Regions from separate parts of the Streptomyces sp. NPDC046335 genome, predicted to be linked through region 1. Evidence: riboswitches for the same ligand, from Rfam matches in the RefSeq annotation. Region 1 holds a riboswitch; the other holds the start of a gene.
What was found. A riboswitch is a leader RNA that binds a small molecule or an ion and turns the genes downstream of it on or off. The one in region 1 is predicted to bind S-adenosylmethionine.
Positions count from the first base shown of each region.

Region 2: another riboswitch for S-adenosylmethionine. It lies ahead of thrC (threonine synthase); the one in region 1 lies ahead of ACZ6JY_RS24320 (aminotransferase class V-fold PLP-dependent enzyme).

Region 1 covers NZ_JBVJFF010000009.1:413,209-420,069, reverse strand. Annotated here, with positions in the region: gene qcrB (cytochrome bc1 complex cytochrome b subunit) at 1-1,224, shown strand, start outside; gene trpD (anthranilate phosphoribosyltransferase) at 1,369-2,433, shown strand; SAM riboswitch class IV at 2,520-2,637, shown strand; gene ACZ6JY_RS24320 (aminotransferase class V-fold PLP-dependent enzyme) at 2,859-4,259, shown strand; gene ACZ6JY_RS24315 (glycerate kinase family protein) at 4,208-5,419, opposite strand; gene ACZ6JY_RS24310 (SLC13 family permease) at 5,453-6,861, opposite strand, start outside.
Region 2 covers NZ_JBVJFF010000005.1:493,014-499,874, reverse strand. Annotated here, with positions in the region: gene ACZ6JY_RS14700 (alpha,alpha-trehalose-phosphate synthase (UDP-forming)) at 1-875, opposite strand, end outside; gene ACZ6JY_RS14695 (glucosyl-3-phosphoglycerate synthase) at 952-1,926, opposite strand; SAM riboswitch class I at 2,082-2,210, shown strand; gene thrC (threonine synthase) at 2,204-3,520, shown strand; gene ACZ6JY_RS14685 (MoaD/ThiS family protein) at 3,622-3,897, shown strand; gene ACZ6JY_RS14680 (cold-shock protein) at 4,318-4,521, shown strand; gene groL (chaperonin GroEL) at 4,829-6,454, shown strand; gene ACZ6JY_RS14670 (esterase/lipase family protein) at 6,557-6,861, opposite strand, start outside.

The DNA of each region.
Region 1 (6,861 bases):
GGCGCCTTCCGCAAGCCGCGTGAGGTCAACTGGCTGTTCGGCTTCCTGCTGTTCGTCCTCGGCATGTTCACCGGTTTCACCGGTTACTCGCTCCCGGACGACCTGCTCTCCGGCACCGGTGTCCGCTTCATGCAGGGCGCGATCCTGTCCGTCCCGGTCGTCGGCACGTACCTGTCGATGTTCCTGTTCGGCGGGGAGTTCCCCGGCGGCGACTTCGTGGCGCGCTTCTACTCGGTGCACATCCTGCTGCTGCCGGGCATCATGCTGGGCCTGATGGTGGCGCACCTGATCCTGGTCTTCTACCACAAGCACACGCAGTTCGCGGGCCCCGGCAAGTCCAACAAGAACGTCGTCGGCATGCCGCTGCTGCCCGTCTACATGGCCAAGGCCGGAGGCTTCTTCTTCCTGGTCTTCGGTGTCATCGCGGTCATCTCGGCGATCGCCTCGATCAACCCGATCTGGGCCATCGGCCCGTACCGGCCGGACCAGGTGTCCACCGGTGCGCAGCCCGACTGGTACATGGGCTTCTCCGAAGGCCTGATCCGTGTCATGCCGGGCTGGGAGATCAACCTCTGGGGTCACACGCTCGTCCTGGGTGTGTTCATCCCGCTGATGATCATCTTCCCGCTGGTCCTCGTCGTGATCGCGGTCTACCCGTTCCTCGAGGCCTGGGTCACCGGCGACAAGCGCGAGCACCACATCCTGGACCGCCCGCGCAACGCCCCGACCCGGACCGCGTTCGGCGTTGCCTGGATCACCTGGTACATGGTCATGCTGATCGGTGGTGGAAACGACCTCTGGGCCACGCACTTCCACCTGTCGATCAACGCGATCACCTGGTTCGTGCGCATCGCCTTCTTCGTCGCCCCGGTCATCGCGTTCATCGTCACCAAGCGGATCTGCCTGGGTCTTCAGCGGCGTGACAGGGACAAGGTGCTGCACGGCCGCGAGTCGGGCATCATCAAGCGCCTGCCGCACGGCGAGTTCATCGAGATCCACGAGCCGCTCGGCAAGGACCAGCTCCACACGCTGACCGCGCACGAGCAGTACAAGCCGGTCGAGATCGGCCCGACGGTCGACGAGAACGGTGTCGAGCGCAAGGTCACCGGCGCGCAGAAGCTGCGGGCCAAGCTCTCCAAGGGCTACTACGGGGAGGACAACCAGATCCCCAAGCCCACCGCCGAGGAGTACAAGGAGATCACGAGCGGCCACGGTCACCACTGATCGACTGAAGCTCGACGAGCTGTAGACCACAAGGTCGCCACGGCAGGAGCCCCGTCCATTGCATGGACGGGGCTCTTTGCCGTCCCCAGGGCTGGATAGGGTGGTGCCACCCCTTACGTACCGGACGGAAAACCAGGAGCGGCCATGAGCGCTGTGACCCCCGCAGGAGGCACCACCGCGGCGGGCCGTTCCTGGCCCGACGTACTGAACGGACTGCTCGACGGGCGCGACCAGAGCGCCGACGACACGGCCTGGGCCATGGACCGCATCATGCGCGGCGAGGCCACCGACGCGCAGATCGCGGGCTTCGTCGTGGCGCTGCGGGCCAAGGGCGAGACCGTGGAGGAGATCTCCGGTCTCGTACGCGCCATGTACGAGCACGCCAACGTGATCGAGGTGCCGGGCGAGACGGTCGACATCGTCGGCACGGGCGGCGACGGCGCCAAGACGGTGAACATCTCCACGATGTCGGCGATCGTCATCGCGGGCACCGGCGCGAAGGTCGTCAAGCACGGCAACCGCGCCGCGTCCTCGGCCAGCGGCGCGTCCGACGTCCTGGAGAAGCTGGGCGTCAACCTCCAGCTCACCCCCGAACGGGTCGTCGAGGTCGCGGAGGAGGCGGGGATCACCTTCTGCTTCGCGGTGAAGTTCCACCCGGCGCTGCGACACGCCGGTGCCGCGCGCAGCCAGCTGGGCATCAGGACCGTCTTCAACCTCCTCGGTCCGCTCACCAACCCGGCCAGGGTGCGGTCCCAGGCGGTCGGTGTCGCCGACGCGCGGATGGCGCCCGTGGTCGCCGGTGTCTTCGCCGAGCGCGGGCACTCCTCGCTCGTCTTCCGGGGCGACGACGGTCTCGACGAGCTGACGACGACGTCCACCTCCCGCGTCTGGGTGGTGCGCGACGGAGCCGTCCGCGAGGAGGCCTTCGACCCCCGTGACGTCGGCATCGGCCTGGTGCCCGTCGAGGCGCTGCGCGGCGCCGACGCCTCGTACAACGCGGAGGTCGCCCGGCGGCTGCTCGACGGCGAGAGCGGCCCGGTGCGCGACGCGGTGCTCCTCAACTCCGCGGCGGCCCTGGTGGCCCTCGCACGGGGCGAGGGCAGCCTGGAGGAGCAGATCCGTGCCGCGATGGCGCGGGCGGCGGAGTCGATCGACTCCGGGGCGGCGAAGCGGGCCCTGGAGCGCTGGGTGTCCGCCAGCAACCGCTGAGCGGGGCGGGACGTGTGACGCGGGGCGCAGTCCGGATTCTGGACCGCGCCTTGCGCACCGAAGATCGTGTGGCAGGATGCTGCACAGGTCATGAGTGACAGCGACTACGGCCCCGGCCCGCTGTCCGGCAACCCTCCGTCCGTGGCGGGGTGCCCCGGGTGAAGACCAGGTCGTACGCAGCAAGGCGTATGGCAAGCGCGGACCCCTGGACATCGTCGTATGTCACAGCCCTGGGGTCCTGGTCCTCAAGGGAGCAGTCTCGTGAGCAAGCGAATGCGATAGGGCCTCGGGCCCCGTTCGCCGTATCCCCTCCGCCCGGCCCAGAGCGCCGCGCGTCGAGGCAACACCCGTACGCGGAACCGCTGTTCGGCCGCCGCACGGGATCTTACGCAGCTGTTCCACCATGCCCGCAGGGAGACTTCGCCATGTCCGCACGCCCCGCCGCCGCCCAGACCGCCCCCGCCGCCGAGTCCGCCGACCCCTGCTGCGCGCCGCCGCTGCCCGTGCTCGGCAGGGACGTCACCGTGCCGCTCGTCACCGGCGGGGAGGTCACCTACGCGGCGCTCGACTACGCGGCGAGCGCCCCGGCGCTTCAGCGGGTCTGGGACGACGTGGCCGCCTACGCCCCGTACTACGGCAGCGTGCACCGCGGCGCCGGGTACCTCTCGCAGCTCTCCACCGACCTCTTCGAGAACTCCCGGGCCACCGTCGCCGAGTTCCTCGACTGCCGCGAGGGCGACCAGGTCGTCTTCACCCGGTCCACCACCGACTCGCTGAACCTGCTCGCCGCCGCCCTGCCCGCCGACTGCGAGGTCTTCGTCTTCGAGACCGAGCACCACGCCTCGCTCCTGCCGTGGCGGGACGCCCGCGTCACCTACCTCAACGCCCCGCGCACCCCCGACGCGGCCGTGCACACCCTGGAGCGGGCGCTGGCCGACCGCGAGCCCTACGGGCCCGCCCTGGTCTGCGTGACCGGTGCCTCCAACGTCACGGGCGAGCTGTGGCCGGTCAAGGAGCTGGCCGCCGCCGCGCACGCGCACGGGGCCCGGATCGTCCTCGACGCCGCGCAGCTCGCGCCCCACCACGCGGTGTCCGTACGCGAGCTGGACGTCGACTGGGTCGCGTTCTCCGGGCACAAGCTGTACGCGCCCTTCGGCTCCGGCGTCCTCGCGGGCCGCTCCGACTGGCTGCGCGCCGCCGAGCCCTACCTCGCGGGCGGCGGCGCCTCGCGGAAGGTGGCGCGGCGCGCGGACGGCGGCGTGGACGTGGAGTGGCACGACACCGCCGCCCGCCACGAGGCCGGGTCGCCCAACGTCATCGGCGTCTACTCCATCGCCTCCGCCTGCAAGGCGCTCACCGAGGCCGGCTTCGACGAGCTGGTGGCCCGCGAGCGGCACCTCATCGCGAAGGTGCGCGAGGGGCTCGCCGAGGTGCCCGCCGTCCGGGTGCTCTCGCTCTTCGGTGACGACGCGCCGCGCGTGGGCGTCATCTCCTTCGTCGTGGACGGCTGGAACAGCTCGCACTTCGCCGCCGCGCTCTCCGCCGAGTACGGGATCGGCGTACGGGACGGCCTGTTCTGCGCCCACCCGCTGGTGCGCACCCTGCTCGGCAGCGAGGCCGACGAGCCCGGCGAGTGCGGCGCCCCCGAGGCCGCGCCCGGCGAGAAGTCGCTGAACGCGATCCGCGTGAGCTTCGGCGCGGGCACCCCCGACGAGCACGTCGAGCGTTTCGTACGGGCCGTCAAGGAGCTGGTGGCGGACGGCGCCCGGTGGAACTACCGCACCGAGGACGGCCGTTGCGTGCCGGACACCGGCGTGACCGCGTGACCCGTCCGGCCGCTCCTCAGCCGTGACCCGAGCACGATCATCCGCAGGGCCCGCTCGGTCGCGTCGGTGAGGAACTCGCCGCCCCTGCCGAGGGCCTCGGTCAGGGAGACCGGGGCCGGCAGGATCGCGCTGTAGGCGTCGACGCCCACCGCCCGCACATGGTGGGCGCCCTGCCCGATCGTGCCCGCGAGCACCAGCACCGGGCGGCCCGAGCGCTTGGCGCGGCGGGCCACCTCCGCCGGGATCTTGCCGCGCGGCGTCTGGTGGTCGAGGGCGCCCTCCGCAGTGACGACCAGGTCGGCGCGGGCCAGGCGGGCATCCAGGTCGAGCCGGCCGAGCAGCACGTCGAAGCGGGGCAGCAGCCGCGCGCCCAGGGCGGCCAGGCCCGCCCCGAGGCCGCCGGACGCGCCGGTGCCAGGACCCTCGAAGAGGTCGGTTACGACGCGGAGGTCACGCGTGAGGATGTGCGCCCAGTGTTCGAGACCCGCGGCGAGCTGCTCGACCTGCGCGGGCGTCGCGCCCTTCTGGGGGCCGAAGACGCGGGCGACGCCGCGCTCGCCGCAGAGCACGTTGAAGGGGTTGCACGCCACGCGGATGTCGGTGTCCGCGAGGCGCGGGTCGAGGCCGCTCGCGTCGATCCGGCTCAGCCGCGCCAGCTCCCGGCCGCCGCGCGGCAGTTCCCAGCCGTCGGCGTCCAGGAGGCGGGCGCCCAGGGCCTGGAGTGCGCCCGCGCCGCCGTCGGAGGTGCCCGAGTCGCCGCAGCCGACCAGGATGCGGCGGGCGCCCGCGTCCAGGGCGGCGCGGATCAGCTCGCCGACGCCGTACGTCGTGGTGGCGCCCGGGTCGCGCAGATCGCGGGGGACCAGGGCGAGCCCGGCGACGGCGGCCATCTCGACGACCGCCGTGCCGTCGCGGAGCAGCGCGAAGTGCGTGCCGATCCGCTGGCCGACGGGACCGGTGGCGGGCAGCGCGACGAGCCGGCCGCCGTCCGCGGACGCCAGGGCGCGGGCCGTGCCCTCGCCGCCGTCCACCAGCGGGATCAGATCGGTCTCGGCGTGCGGGACGACACGGCGTACCCCCGCGGCGATGGCATCGGCCGCGGAGCCCGCGGACAGGGACTCCTTGAAGCCGCTGGGAGCGATGGCGAAACGGGTCAGCATGAGGTCTCCAGTGCGAGCACAGTGCGGGCGGATTCAGCGGACGGGGACACCGAGCAGCGGCCAGAGCGTGACGGCGAAGAGCAGGACGAGCGCGGCGGTCAGCGGGGCCAGTACCGCGGAGAGGCGCAGCAGGTCGCGCGGGGTGTAGGTCGGGGTGCCCGGGATGTCGGCGAAGAGGGTGACCGGCTTGGCCGAAGCGGGCAGCGTGTGACAGAACCCCGCCGCCGCCGTGGAGGCCAGGGCCGCGGCGACCGGATTGACGCCCGCGCCGGCCGCCGCGGCGACGACCAGCGGGACCAGGACGGACGACCGGGCCGAGCGGGACTGCAGGACCAGGTGCGCGGCCGTGCTCAGACAGACGACCACGGCGAGGAACAGCCACGGGGGCACGTCCAGGGGCAGGCCGCCGACCAGCCACTTCGCCGCCCCGGAGTCGGCCAGCGCGACGCCCATCGCCATCGTCGCGGCCATGAAGAGGAGCAGCGCCCAGGGCACCGTCTTCAGGGCGTCCTTGAGGCGTACGGTGCCCAGGGCGGGGGAGGCGGCCACGATGGCGCCGATCAGCGCGACGACGGCGGGCGGCACCTGGTGCAGCGGCTCGCTGCACCAGAGCGCGACGACGGTGGCGAGCAGCAGGGCGCAGCGCGTCTCGGCGGGCTCCCAGGGTCCTGAGACCGGCTGCTCGCTGTGGGCCTGGAGCTGTTCGACGGTGATGCGCACCGGGCCCGCGCGGTCCGCGCGCCGCGTGGTCGTCAACAGCACGGCCTCGGCGGCCAGGTGGGACGAGGCGACGGCGAGCGGCAGGCCGAGCAGCAGCCACTGGGTGAAGCCGATGCGGTCACCGGTGGCCTCCCAGAGCACCGACACGGTGATCAGGTGGGCGCCCGCGCCGATCAGCGTCGCGACCGCCGAGAGCAGGATGACGGTGGGGAAGAGCAGCGCGAGCATCACGACCAGGCGCCTTCGGTCGGCGAGGACCTTGGCGAGGGCGAGGAAGACGGGCAGCGCGAGCGCGGCGCGCCCCGAGGTGGCGGGCACCGCGAACGCCGTCACGACCAGCGCGGCGGTCGTCAGGTGCGTCAACTGCCGTACGCTGCGGGCCCCGCTGACCAGGAAGGCCGCCGCCCGCCCCGCGAGCCCGCTGCGCGCCACGGCGGCGGCGAGCACGAAGGCGCAGATCAGCAGCCACACCGTCTCGTCCCCGAGGGTGCCGAAGAGGGTGTCGCTGCTGATCACGCCGGTCGCGGTGAGGGCGAGCCCCGCGCCGAGCGCGATGTAGGTGTCGTCGATCGGCGTGCCGACCCAGGCGCAGGTCGCGACGGCGAAGACGGCGAGCGTGAAGCGGGCGTCGCCGCCGAGTCCCGGGAAGTTGCCGGGGACCACGAGCAGCGCGCAGACGCTGAGGGCGACGCACAGGGTGATGGCTCGACGGGGGGTCAGGG
Region 2 (6,861 bases), on a different contig from region 1:
AGGCCGCGCACGATGTTCTTGGACAGCTCGGTCCTGTCCACCCGCACGATCGCCTTGCGGCCCTCGCCGATCTGCTCGCGCAGCGCCCGCATCCGCTCCTCGACGTCGTCACGCCGTGACCGCTCCCGCAGGAAGTCCGCGTCGGCGCCGAGGCCGTGCACACCGATGCGCGTGCCCGACGTGCCGCCGAGCAGCCGCACACAGCACTCCGTGAAGGCGTCGGCCCACCGCCCGGTGAGGAACCCGAGCCGGTCGGCGCCGAGCATGCCCCGGAGAACCTGTTCCGCCACGTCGTCGGGGAGCATCCGGAAGTAGTCGGCGGGCGCCCACGGGGTGTGCGAGAAGTGCCCGATCCGCAGGTCGCCGCGGAGTTCGCGCAGCATGCCGGGGACGAGCGTGAGGTGGTAGTCCTGCACGAGGACCGCGGCCCCGGGCGCCGCCTCCGCGGCGAGCGCCTCGGCGAACGCGCGGTTGTACGTCTCGTACGCCTTCCACTGGGCGCGGAACTCCGGGCCGAAGGACGGTTCGAGCGGCGTCTGGTAGAGCATGTGGTGGACGAACCACAGGACCGAGTTGGCGATGCCGTTGTAGGCCGCCGCGTGCACGCCCTCACCGGCGCCCGCGTCGACGTCGAGCATCCGCACGCCCGGCTCGGAGACCCCGCGCCGCACGGCCTCCCGGTCGCCCTCGCCGAGCGCCGCGCACACCCACAGGGCGTCCGCCTCGTCACCGATGGCGCTCAGTCCTGAGACCAGTCCGCCGCCGCCGCGTTTGGCGGTGAGCTCCCCGTCCTCTCCCACGGAGTACGAGACGGGGCCGCGGTTGGACGCGACGAGTACCTGCGCTGCTGTCGACGAACGGGGCTCTGGAACCATGTGGCAAAACGTAGCCCGTACCGGAAACGCTCAAACGTATGCCGACCGGACTCCGCCAGACACGACGGACGAGCGCTTACGCCACACGCCGGTGCGCGTACTCGGATATCCCGGTCATCGGAGGCCGTTCCTCCGTGTCCACCGCGTAGGTACGCGGCACGAACCCGTGCTCGCCCCGCTCGAACTGCGTCAGCTCCGGGCGTACGAGGTGTCCGCGCGCGAGCCGCAGCTGCGCCGTGCGGTAGATGGCCGCCGCCATCCGTCCGAGCGCCTGCCCGTCCTGGTGCCGGTGCCTGCGCACCCCCACGTCGACCTGCGCGAGCGCGTCGAGCCCGACGGTGTGCAGCGCGTCGACGAGCAGCCCGAGCTCCACCCCGTATCCGACGGGGAAGGGCAGCCGTTCGAGGAGGGATCTGCGGGCCGCGTACTCGCCGCCGAGCGGCTGGACGAACCCGGCGAGCAGTGGCCAGTGCATGTTCAGGAGGGGGCGCGCCATCAGCTCGGTGACCCGCCCGCCCTGGCCGGATGCCCGGCCCCCGGAACCGGTCGGGTCGGGCTCGGCGCCGAGGGGGCGGTCGTACATCGCCTTCACGAAGTGCACGTCGGGCTCGGTCAGGAGCGGGCCCACTATCCCCGTCACGAAGTCGGCGGAGAACTCCTTCAGGTCCGCGTCGACGAACGCCACGATGTCGCCGTCGGTGACCAGGAGTGAGCGCCACAGCACCTCGCCCTTGCCCGGCACGGCCGGGAGGCGCGGCAGTATCGCGTCCCGGTGGACGACCCTGGCGCCCGCTTGCCGCGCGACCTCGGCGGTGCGGTCGGACGAGCCGGAGTCGATCACCACGAGCTCGTCGACCAGCGGCACCCGCTCCATCAGCTCGCGGCGGATCTCGGCGACGATCGCGCCGACGGTCCGCTCCTCGTCGAGGGCGGGCAGGACGACGCTCACCGTCGCGCCGGACGCGCGCTTGGCCGCGGCCAGCCGGTCCGCCGGACGGTCGGCGACCGACCAGGAACGCCTGCTCAGCCAGCGCTCGGCCTCTTCCAGCACGGTCAGGGTCCTCCCATATGTGATCCATCTCGCGGTTCGGACGACTATCTCAGGGGTCCGGGGCTTCGGTTACAGTCTTGAACAACGTCGGTGGCCATCGCATGTCGGGGTCACCGCCGCGTTCCGACCAACAACTGAAACCCATAATCGAAAACCGCTCATCCAGAGGGGCAGAGGGAAACGGCCCGTTGAAGCCCCGGCAACCATTCCGCCGACCGCGAGGTCACGGCGGGGAAGGTGCCAATTCCGTCTCGCGGCGAGATGCGTCGCGAGGAAGATGAGGAGAAAGGGCCTCGCCTCCATGGCTGTTCAGACCGTCGCCACCGAAACGACCCACACCGTCGACCTCGGACCGGCCTCCGGCCTCGTGTGCCGCGAGTGCGGCACCACGTTCCCCCTCGGCCCCATTTTCGCCTGCGTCGAGTGTTTCGGGCCTCTCGAAGTCTCGTACGACCTGCCTCTCGGTGACCCTGAGTCACTGCGCGCGCGGATCGAGGCGGGCCCCGCCAACATCTGGCGCTACGCCCCGCTGCTGCCCGTCCCCGCCGACGTGGCCGACAAGCCGAACCTGAACCCGGGCTGGACCAAGCTCGTCAAGGCCGACAACCTCGCCCGTGAGCTCGGCGTCGAGCAGGGCAAGCTGTTCGTCAAGGACGACTCCGGCAACCCGACGCACTCCTTCAAGGACCGCGTCGTCGCGCAGGCCCTCGAAGCCGCGCGCGCCTTCGGCTTCACCACGCTCTCCTGCTCCTCCACCGGCAACCTCGCGGGCGCCGTCGGTGCCGCCGCGGCCCGCGCCGGCTTCCGCTCCTGCGTGTTCATCCCGCACGACCTGGAGCAGGGCAAGGTCGTCATGGCCGCGGTCTACGGCGGCGAGCTCGTCGGCATCGAGGGCAACTACGACGACGTGAACCGCTTCTGCTCCGAGCTCATCGGCGACCCGCTGGGCGAGGGCTGGGGCTTCGTCAACGTCAACCTGCGGCCCTACTACGGCGAGGGCTCCAAGACCCTCGCGTACGAGATCTGCGAGCAGCTCGGCTGGGAACTGCCCGACCAGCTCGTCATCCCGATCGCCTCCGGATCGCAGCTCACGAAGATCGACAAGGGGCTCAAGGAGCTGATCGCGCTCGGTCTCGTGGCGGACAAGCCGTACAAGATCTTCGGCGCCCAGGCCGAGGGCTGCTCGCCGGTGTCGGCCGCGTTCAAGGCCGGGCACGACGTCGTGCGCCCCCAGAAGCCGAACACCATCGCCAAGTCGCTGGCCATCGGCAACCCCGCCGACGGGCCCTACGTCCTGGACATCGCGCGTCGCACGAGCGGCGCGGTGGAGGACGTGAACGACGAGCAGGTCGTCGAGGCGATCAAGATCCTCGCCCGCACCGAGGGCATCTTCGCGGAGACCGCCGGCGGGGTGACGGTGGGCGTCACCAAGAAGCTCGTCGAGGCGGGGCTCATCGACCCGGCCCTCACCACGGTCGTGCTGAACACGGGGGACGGGCTCAAGACGCTTGACGCCGTTGCCGAGACCTCTCAGGCGACCGCCACGATTCCGCCCAGCCTTGAGGCGTTTCGCGCCGCGGGTCTGGCCGAATAGCCGCCGCAGGGCCCGTGGTCCGCTGTCGGCCGCGGGCCGTGGTCCGTCCTCGCGCAGTTCCCCGCGCCCCTGACGGGGCCCGTACCTCTGAGGTGAATCCCATGAGCGTGAACGTCCGTATCCCCACCATTCTCCGTACCTACACCGGCGGGAAGGCCGAGGTCGCCGCCGAGGGGGGCAACCTCGGTGAGGTCATCGCCGATCTGGAGAAGAACCACGCCGGCATCGCCGCGCGCGTCCTCGACGACCAGGGCAAGCTGCGCCGCTTCGTCAACGTGTACGTGAACGACGACGACGTCCGTTTCGAGCAGGGTCTCGAAACGGCCACCCCGGACGGCGCCGGTATCTCGATCATTCCCGCCGTCGCCGGTGGCTGATCATTTGTCCGAACAGCCCGCATGAGCTGAATTGCCCCCTCCGCGAGAGAAGCGGAGGGGGCAATTCAGCATGGTTGAGCGCGGTACAGTTGGGAAACGCGCTTCGCCGTCAGTGTCGAGTGCATATCCGAAGTCGGCCCGGAGTCGACAAGAAGTAGCCAATGCGTGCTGCCTTTATGGGTCTTCTGTGGCTTTTGCCCGGCCCGAATTGCCCTGGAATCCGGGGAACTCTCCGCAAATCTCCGATCAGTCATGCCCAGAATTCTCGTCCGATTGACCTGTTGCAGAGGGCAGTTGGGCAGATACATTCAGCGGCGGTCGACGCGTTCCGGCGCACACCCCCAATCAATGGGGGGTGAGGTCTGACCCGGGTCCGCGAAGTGCGGTCCTGTGCAAGGGCCAGAAATAGGGGAGTTCGGCATGGCTCAGGGCACCGTCAAGTGGTTCAACGCGGAGAAGGGGTACGGCTTCATCGCGGTCGACGGTGGTGCGGATGTTTTCGTCCACTACAGCGCGATCCAGATGGACGGCTACCGCACCCTGGAAGAAGGTCAGCGAGTCGAGTTCGAGATCTCGCAGGGCCAGAAGGGTCCGCAGGCGGACATGGTCAAGCTCGCCGTCTAGCTCGGCGCGAACGGCCACCGACGCAAGCATCGTGAGGGGCTCGTATCCCATGGGGGTACGGGCCCCTCATGTGCGTCCTGCTCCGGGGCGGAGTCTGTCCGAGACCGTGAGAGGCGCTTGCACTCGCAGGGGTCGAGTGCTAATCATTGGGCTTAGCACTCTCCCAGTGAGAGTGACAGAACTTGGATCGGGTCGGTGAGGCCCGCAGGCCGGGTGGGGCAAGGAACCACAAGGCTTGCAGGCCGTCCGTCGCGGGCGCTGGCGCGATCCGGAAGCATGCCACCCCTGTCCGGGAGGACCACTTCACATGGCCAAGATCATCGCGTTCGACGAGGAGGCACGGCGCGGCCTCGAGCGCGGCATGAACCAGCTCGCCGACGCCGTCAAGGTGACCCTGGGCCCCAAGGGTCGCAACGTCGTCCTCGAGAAGAAGTGGGGCGCCCCCACGATCACCAACGATGGTGTTTCCATCGCCAAGGAGATCGAGCTCGAGGACCCGTACGAGAAGATCGGCGCCGAGCTGGTCAAGGAGGTCGCGAAGAAGACGGACGACGTCGCCGGTGACGGCACGACGACCGCGACCGTCCTGGCCCAGGCCCTGGTGCGCGAGGGTCTGCGCAACGTGGCCGCCGGTGCCAACCCGATGGCTCTGAAGCGCGGCATCGAGAAGGCCGTCGAGGCCGTCTCGGGCGCTCTCCTCGAGCAGGCCAAGGATGTCGAGACCAAGGAGCAGATCGCTTCGACGGCCTCCATCTCCGCCGCCGACACCCAGATCGGCGAGCTCATCGCCGAGGCGATGGACAAGGTCGGCAAGGAAGGCGTCATCACCGTCGAGGAGTCGCAGACCTTCGGGCTCGAGCTTGAGCTCACCGAGGGCATGCGCTTCGACAAGGGCTACATCTCGGCGTACTTCGCCACCGACATGGAGCGTATGGAGGCGTCGCTCGACGACCCGTACATCCTGATCGTCAACTCGAAGATCTCGAACGTGAAGGACCTCCTTCCGCTCCTCGAGAAGGTCATGCAGTCCGGCAAGCCGCTGCTGATCATCGCCGAGGACGTCGAGGGCGAGGCCCTGTCGACCCTGGTCGTCAACAAGATCCGTGGCACGTTCAAGTCCGTCGCCGTCAAGGCTCCGGGCTTCGGTGACCGCCGCAAGGCCATGCTCGGCGACATCGCCATCCTCACCGGTGGCACCGTCATCTCCGAGGAGGTCGGCCTCAAGCTGGAGAACGCCGGTCTCGACCTGCTCGGCCGTGCCCGCAAGGTCGTCATCACCAAGGACGAGACCACGATCGTCGACGGCTCCGGTGAGAGCGACCAGGTCCAGGGTCGCGTCAACCAGATCCGCGCCGAGATCGAGAACAGCGACTCGGACTACGACCGCGAGAAGCTCCAGGAGCGCCTGGCGAAGCTCGCCGGCGGTGTTGCGGTCATCAAGGCCGGTGCCGCGACCGAGGTCGAGCTCAAGGAGCGCAAGCACCGCATCGAGGACGCCGTTCGCAACGCGAAGGCCGCCGTCGAAGAGGGCATCGTCGCCGGTGGTGGCGTGGCCCTCATCCAGGCCGCCGCTGTCTTCGAGAAGCTTGAGCTCGAGGGCGACGAGGCCACGGGTGCCGCCGCTGTGAAGCTGGCCCTTGAGGCCCCGCTGAAGCAGATCGCGGTCAACGCCGGCCTTGAGGGTGGCGTCATCGTCGAGAAGGTCCGCAACCTTCCCATCGGCCACGGCCTGAACGCCGCGACCGGTGAGTACGTCGACATGATCGCCGAGGGCATCCTCGACCCGGCGAAGGTCACGCGCTCTGCCCTGCAGAACGCCGCGTCCATCGCCGCGCTGTTCCTCACCACCGAGGCCGTCATCGCCGACAAGCCGGAGAAGGCGGGCTCCGCCCCGGCCGGCGGCGGCATGCCGGGCGGTGACATGGACTTCTGATCCCTCGCGGATCAGCGGTTCATCGCTTCACGCGAACCGAGGGCGGCACTCCTTCTCACGAAGGGGTGCCGCCTTCGGGCGTTTCCGAGTGTCGCTACGGCGCTACGGCAGGCGGTCCATGAGCCAGGTGCAGAGTTCCTCGGTGACCAGGGTGTGGCCCTCGTTCCGGGAGGCGCAGAGGAACTCGTCCAGTTCGCTGTCCTCGGCGGCGGAGGCCGTGACCGGCCCGTACAGCTTCTCGTGGGTGTCGATGTCGCGCAGGGCGATCGCGCTGACCGCCGGGACGAAGCAGTGTGCGCGGATGTCGGCCTGGGAGCCGAGGCCGATGAGGGCGGGGATCTTGTCCAGCTCGTCGGCGAGGATGCCGAAGCCCTCCAGGGTGCCGCCGGGGGCGCCGTCGATCTCGG